2 regions of the Curtobacterium sp. 22159 genome follow, and region 1 is predicted to be linked to the other one. Evidence: predicted binding sites of a transcription regulator. Region 1 holds the regulator's gene; the other holds the start of a gene.
What was found. The regulator HrcA, encoded in region 1, represses chaperone genes, less so after heat shock. The targets are predictions, from matches to a motif close to TTNGCACTCGNNNNNNNCGAGTGCNAA.
Positions count from the first base shown of each region.

Region 2: the regulator HrcA is predicted to act here: its motif matches at 1,698-1,724, upstream of groL (chaperonin GroEL).

Region 1 covers NZ_JBQEPN010000008.1:18,540-21,892, reverse strand. Annotated here, with positions in the region: gene ACTJKO_RS10650 (16S rRNA (uracil(1498)-N(3))-methyltransferase) at 1-99, opposite strand, end outside; gene dnaJ (molecular chaperone DnaJ) at 99-1,208, opposite strand; gene hrcA (heat-inducible transcriptional repressor HrcA) at 1,337-2,353, opposite strand; gene ACTJKO_RS10635 (DUF4870 domain-containing protein) at 2,461-2,850, shown strand; gene hemW (radical SAM family heme chaperone HemW) at 2,867-3,353, opposite strand, start outside.
Region 2 covers NZ_JBQEPN010000005.1:138,966-142,318, forward strand. Annotated here, with positions in the region: gene ACTJKO_RS07860 (DUF2332 family protein) at 1-125, shown strand, start outside; gene ACTJKO_RS07865 (DUF3263 domain-containing protein) at 231-530, shown strand; gene ACTJKO_RS07870 (LytR C-terminal domain-containing protein) at 527-1,123, shown strand; gene ACTJKO_RS07875 (cold-shock protein) at 1,293-1,496, shown strand; gene groL (chaperonin GroEL) at 1,767-3,353, shown strand, end outside.

The DNA.
Region 1 (3,353 bases):
GGCGACGGACACCGCGTGGCGCCCCTCCGCCCCGTCGAGCGGGACCGTGTCGCCGACCGCGACGCCGTCGAGCGACCCGACGAGGTAGAGCGAGGCCATCAGAAGTTGAAGAACCGGTCGCGGAGCTTGCCGAACATGCCCTGCTGGAAGCGGGCGAGCTGCGGCTTGGCGGCCTTGTGCGACTTCGCGAGCTGTTCGACGAGCTGGCGTTCCTTGTGCGACAGCTTCGTGGGCGTCACCACCTGCACGCCGACCCGCAGGTCACCGCGACCGTTCCCGCGGAGCTTCGTGACGCCACGGTCCTTGATCACGAGGACGTCCGCGCTCTGCACGCCCGGGCGGATCTCGAGGTCGACGGGCCCGTCGAGCCCGTCGATCGTCGCCGTGGTGCCCAGGATGGCATCGGTCATCTGCACCTCGAGCGTGGCGAGGAGGTCGTCCCCGTCGCGGCTGAACACGTCGTGGTGACGGACCCGGATCTCGAGGTAGAGGTCGCCCGAGGGGCCGCCGGCCGGTCCGACCTCGCCCTGGCCGGGCATCTGCAGGCGCAGACCGGTCTCGACGCCGGCGGGGACGTCGACCGGCACGGTGCGCCGGGCACGCACGCGTCCCTGCCCCTGGCACGTCGGGCAGGGGTTCGGGATGACCGTTCCGTAGCCGCGGCAGGTGCCGCACGGTGCGCTGGTCACGACGTTGCCGAGCAGCGACCGGACCTGCCGCTGGATGTGCCCGGTGCCGCCGCAGATGTCGCACGTCTGCGGGTGGGTGCCGGGCGCGGCGCACGATCCGCCGCACGTCTCGCACAGGACGGCGGTGTCGACCTCGACGTCCTTGTGGGTGCCGAAGACGACCTCGTCGAGGTCGACGTCGATCCGGAGCAGGGCGTCCTGACCGCGCTCGGCACGGCTCCGGGGCCCGTTGCCGCGGCCACCACCGCCCCCGCCGCCGAAGAACGCGTCGAAGATGTCGCTGAACCCGCCGGCGCCGCCGAACGGGCTGTCGGCCTGCGGGCCCGCGTCGTACCGGCGTCGCTGTTCGGGGTCGCTCAGCACGTCGTACGCGTGCGTCACCTCCTTGAAGCGCTCTGCCGCTTCCGGGCTCGGGTTCACGTCCGGGTGCAGTTCGCGCGCCAGACGGCGGTACGCCTTCTTGATGTCGGCATCGGAGGCGTCCGGCTGGACGCCGAGGACGTCGTAGTGGTCTGCCACGTATCCCTCAGTCGGTTTCGGTTCGGTCGGTCCGGAGCGGCGGTCGCCGTGGTCCGGGTGGTCGTCGGTGGGCCTGGAGGCGCGGATCGCCCGCTCGGGTCGACCCGCTCAGGCGTGCGGGGCCGGGATCAATGTTCGCCCAGGAGTTTGGACAGGTACCGGGCGACGGCGCGCACGGCGGCCATGTTCGTGCCGTAGTCCATGCGGGTCGGCCCGAGCACCCCGAGCCGGGCGACCTCGCCGCCGGCCAGGTAGCCGCCGGCGACGATGCTGGTCGCGTCGAGCCCGTACTCGGCGTTCTCCACACCGATGCGGGCCGCGACGCCGTCGTCGATCTGCATCTCGCCGAACAGCCGGAGCAGGGTGACCTGTTCCTCGATCGCCTCGAGCACGGGGAAGAGGCCGCCGGAGAAGTCCTGTTCGCTCTTCGCGAGGTTCGCCGCGCCGGCCATCACGAGGCGGTCCTGCCGGTTCGCCGCGAGCTGTTCGATGAGCGTGGCCACGACCACGCCGGCGAGCGGCTGGGCGTCGGGGCGGATCTGCTGCGGGACGGCCCGGAGCGCCGGTGCGACGTCCTGCAGCAGGAGCCCGACGGTGGCACCGTTCACCACGGCCCGGAGTTCGGTGAGCCCCGCTTCGTCGAGGACCACGTCGGTCTCGACGACCCGCTGCTCGACCCGCGCGGTGTCCGTGATGAGCACCACCATGAGCCGGTTGTCGCCGAGGCGCACGAGCTCGATGTGCTGCACCCGGGCGCGGACCATCGACGGGTACTGCACGAGCGCGACCTGGTTGGTGAGCTGGCTGAGCAGCCGGACCGTGCGGCCGAGGACCTCGTCGAGGTCGTTCGGCGCCCCGAGGAACGTCTCGATGGCGTGCCGCTGTGCGCTCGAGAGCGGGCGCGCGCCGGCCAGGTGGTCGACGAACACCCGGTACCCCTTGTCGGTGGGGACCCGGCCGGACGATGTGTGCGGTGCCGCGATGAGCTGTTCGTCCTCGAGCTGCGCCATGTCGTTGCGGATCGTCGCGGCGCTGACCCCGAAGGCGTGCCGCTCCACGATCGTCTTCGAGCCCACCGGTTCGCGGGAGGCGACGTAGTCCCGCACGATGGCCTTGAGGACCTCGACGCTGCGTTCGCTGACCACCCGGACCCCTTCCACTCGTTCTGGCACTCGGACGTGTCGACTGCTGATCCTACGCCCGACCGCCGACGGACCGGGACTTCTCCACAGCCTGCCGATACGCTGCCCGCATGACCTACGGACAGCAGCCCGGCGGCCCGCAGTACCCCGCCGGGTACACCCCGCCGCAGCCGATGACCCCCGAGGACCAGCGCCTCTGGGCCACGCTCACCCACATCGGCGGCATCTTCTTCAACTTCGTGGCGCCGCTCGTCGCCTACCTCGTGCTGCGCGACCGTGGGCAGTTCATCCGCGAGCACACCCGTGCGGCCCTCAACTTCCACATCACGATGGGGATCGCCTACGTCGTCGCGGGCTTGCTGACCATCGTCCTGATCGGCGCGCTGCTCCTCCCGGTGATCGGCATCCTCACCGTGGTCTTCGGGATCATGGCCGCCGTCGCCGCGAACCGCGGGCAGTTCTACCGCTACCCGCTCTCGATCGAGTTCATCAAGCAGTAGCCGCCGGGCCGCCTGCTCAGTCGAGCAGCTCGCGCACGACCGCGTCGGCGAGCAGACGCCCCTGCAGGGTCAACTCGATGCGCCCCCGCACCGCGGCCGCCCCGTCCACGAGTCCGCGTGCGATGAGGCCGGCGACCCGGCCCCGCGCCTCCTGGCGGAGCTCCGAGGTCGCGAGCTCGCCACGCACCCTCGCCGCGAGCAGCACGCGTTCGACGTAGCGGGTCTCGTCGTCGAGGGACTCTCGGCCGGCGGCCGGCGACTCCCCCTGCAGCACCCGGTTCGCGTAGGCGGCCGGGTGCTTCACGTTCCACCAGCGGGTGCCCGCGACGGCCGAGTGCGCGCCCGGGCCGACCCCCCACCAGTCGTGCCCCTTCCAGTAGGAGAGGTTGTGCCGACTGGCGTGCTGCTCGCCGCGCGCCCAGTTCGAGACCTCGTACCAGGAGTACCCGGCGTCACCGAGCACCTGGTCCGCGAGCTCGTACATGTCGGCGGCGAGGTCGTCG
Region 2 (3,353 bases), on a different contig from region 1:
CCGCGACCCTGCCGGCGGACGTCGACCCGGCCGATCCGGACGCCTTCGCGACGGCGTCCCTCGACGGTGTGGCGATGGCGGTCTCCGACCCGTTCGGCGTCCGTGTCCGGTGGCTCCGGCACTGACAACCTGTGACCGGTGTTCACGACAGTCCAGCGGCGTGCCAGGGTCCGGATCGCCTCCGCCCCTACGATGTGCGAGACCCGACCGCCCACGTGAACGGAACCGCAGTGACCGCCACACCCGCAGACGAGCTCAGCGAGCTCGCCAAGCACGTGCTCTCGTTCGAGCACGAGCGGGCACGGCACGACCGGACGAAGGAAGCGGAGATCCGGGTCGAGTTCGACATGTCGCCGGCGCGGTACTACCAGGTGCTGAACCGTGTGATCGACTCTCCCGCAGCGCTCGCGTACGACCCCCTGCTGGTCTCGCGGCTGCAACGGCTCCGCTCCGCGCGGACCACGGCACGGGCGACGCGCAGCTTCGTCGCACCCGGTGCGGCTCCCGAAGGACGTGAAGAGGAACGATGACGAGATACCCCCGAGACCGGTTCGACGACGTCGCCGACGGCCCGCGGGTCGGTGCGCACCGCGGCGCGCAACGGCGTGGTCGTGGCTGGATCGCGTTCGCGTGGGCCGCACTCGCGACCGGGGTGCTCGTCGGCCTCGGGGTGCTCGTCCTCGCGCTCCTCAACCACAGCTACTCCTTCCCCGGTTCGGACTCGCCGGCGGCGTCCTCCTCGGCGTCCGCCTCCGCATCGTCGAGCGCGGCTCCGTCCTCGTCCGCCTCGTCCTCCGCATCGGCCCCGGCATCGCAGGCTCCTGCGGCGGGGACTCCGGCCGACCAGGGCTCCACGTCGGTCGTCGTCCTGAACGGCACCACGACCACCGGCCTCGCGGCGAAGGGCAGCGCGGCGTTGACCTCCGCCGGGTGGAAGGTCAGGTCGACGGGCGACGCCGGCACCACCGGGACGACCACGACGATCGTGTACTACCAGCAGGCCTCGCAGGAGGCCGTCGCCCGAGGGATCGCGAAGAGCCTCGGCACCACCGCGGTGCAGCAGTCGGCCGCGTTCCCGAACGCGGACGTCAGCGTGGTGCTCGGCGCGGACTACGCCGGCTGACGCATTCCGTCCGCATTTGTGACGGCCGTGTTTCCGGCACGTTGCTTCTTGACGGAATCGTCGTGAAAGAACGTCACACCCCTTGCCCTGTCGGCATTGTTCGGTCAGAGTCGTGCCAAGACGGCGACTGCGCCGTCCGCAACAGCACCACCGCAGGGAGCAAGAGATCATGGCCAACGGAACCGTGAAGTGGTTCAACGCCGAGAAGGGCTTCGGCTTCATCACCGTCGATGGAGGGGGCCAGGACGTGTTCGTGCACTACTCGGCGATCGACATGTCGGGCTACAAGGTCCTCGAAGAGGGTCAGGCAGTGACGTTCGACGTCGGCACGGGGGCCAAGGGCCCGCAGGCCGAGTCCGTCCGCCCGGCCTGAGTCGCGCCGCTTCGAGTCAGTCCGAACGCGCCGTCCCGCGAGGGGCGGCGCGTTCGTGTGTGCGGCCGTGTCCGTCGGTCGCGGGGTGCGGCCGCTCCCTGCGCTGCGGCGCGTGCCGTCGTCGGCACACCGTGACCTGGGAGGTCGCGCCGTGCCTCCAGACCGTGTTGCACTCGCACCCGGCGAGTGCCAGAATCGGCGTTGGCACTCGCTCACGCTGAGTGCCAGCACGACCCCCATGACGACGTCCGGGAGGGACGAGAAACTCACATGGCTAAGATCATTGCTTTCGACGAGGAGGCCCGCCGTGGCCTCGAGCGCGGCCTGAACCAGCTGGCCGACGCCGTGAAGGTGACGCTCGGCCCGCGCGGCCGCAACGTCGTCCTCGAGAAGAAGTGGGGCGCCCCCACGATCACGAACGACGGTGTCTCCATCGCCAAGGAGATCGAGCTCGACGACCCGTACGAGAAGATCGGTGCGGAGCTCGTCAAGGAGGTCGCCAAGAAGACCGACGACGTCGCCGGTGACGGCACCACCACCGCGACCGTCCTCGCCCAGGCGCTCGTCCGCGAGGGCCTCCGCAACGTCGCCGCCGGCGCCGACCCCGTGTCGCTCAAGCGCGGCATCGAGAAGGCCGTCGCTGCCGTCTCCGACCAGCTCCTCGCCAACGCCAAGGAGATCGAGACCAAGGACCAGATCGCCGCCACCGCGTCGATCTCCGCCGCTGACCCGACGATCGGCGAGCTCATCGCCGAGGCGATCGACAAGGTCGGCAAGGAGGGTGTCGTCACCGTCGAGGAGTCGAACACGTTCGGCACCGAGCTCGAGCTCACCGAGGGCATGCGCTTCGACAAGGGCTACCTGTCGCAGTACTTCGTCACCGACCCCGAGCGCCAGGAAGCCGTCTTCGAGGACGCCTACATCCTGATCGTCAACTCGAAGATCTCGAACATCAAGGACCTCCTGCCGGTCGTCGACAAGGTGATCCAGGCGGGCAAGCAGCTCCTCATCATCGCCGAGGACGTCGACGGCGAGGCCCTGGCCACGCTCGTCGTGAACAAGATCCGCGGCATCTTCAAGTCCGTCGCCGTCAAGGCCCCGGGCTTCGGCGACCGTCGCAAGGCCATGCTGCAGGACATCGCGATCCTCACCGGCGGCCAGGTCATCTCGGAAGAGGTCGGCCTCAAGCTCGAGAACGCGACGCTCGACCTGCTCGGTCGTGCCCGCAAGGTCGTCATCACCAAGGACGAGACCACGATCGTCGAGGGTGCCGGCGACGCCGAGCAGATCGCCGGCCGTGTCCGCCAGATCCGCTCCGAGATCGAGGCGACCGACTCCGACTACGACCGCGAGAAGCTCCAGGAGCGCCTCGCGAAGCTCGCCGGTGGCGTCGCCGTCATCAAGGCCGGTGCTGCGACCGAGGTCGAGCTCAAGGAGCGCAAGCACCGCATCGAGGACGCCGTCCGCAACGCCAAGGCCGCTGTGGAAGAGGGCATCGTCGCCGGTGGTGGCGTCGCGCTCATCCAGGCCGGTGCCGTCGCGCTCGAGGGCCTCTCGCTCGAGGGTGACGAGGCGACCGGTGCGAACATCGTCCGCGTCGCCATCGACGCGCCGCTCAAGCAGATCGCGCTGAACGCCGGTCTCGAGCCGGGCGTCGTCGCCGCCAAGGTCCGCGAGCTCGAGCCGGGCCACGGCCTCAACGCCGCGACCGGTGAGTACGTCGACCTCGTCGCCGCGGGCATCATCGACCCGGCCAAGGTCACGCGCTCGGCGCTGCAGAACGCGGCGTCGATCGCCGGCCTGTTCCTCACCACCGAGGCCGTCGTCGCCGACAAGCCCGAGAAGGCCCCGGCCGTC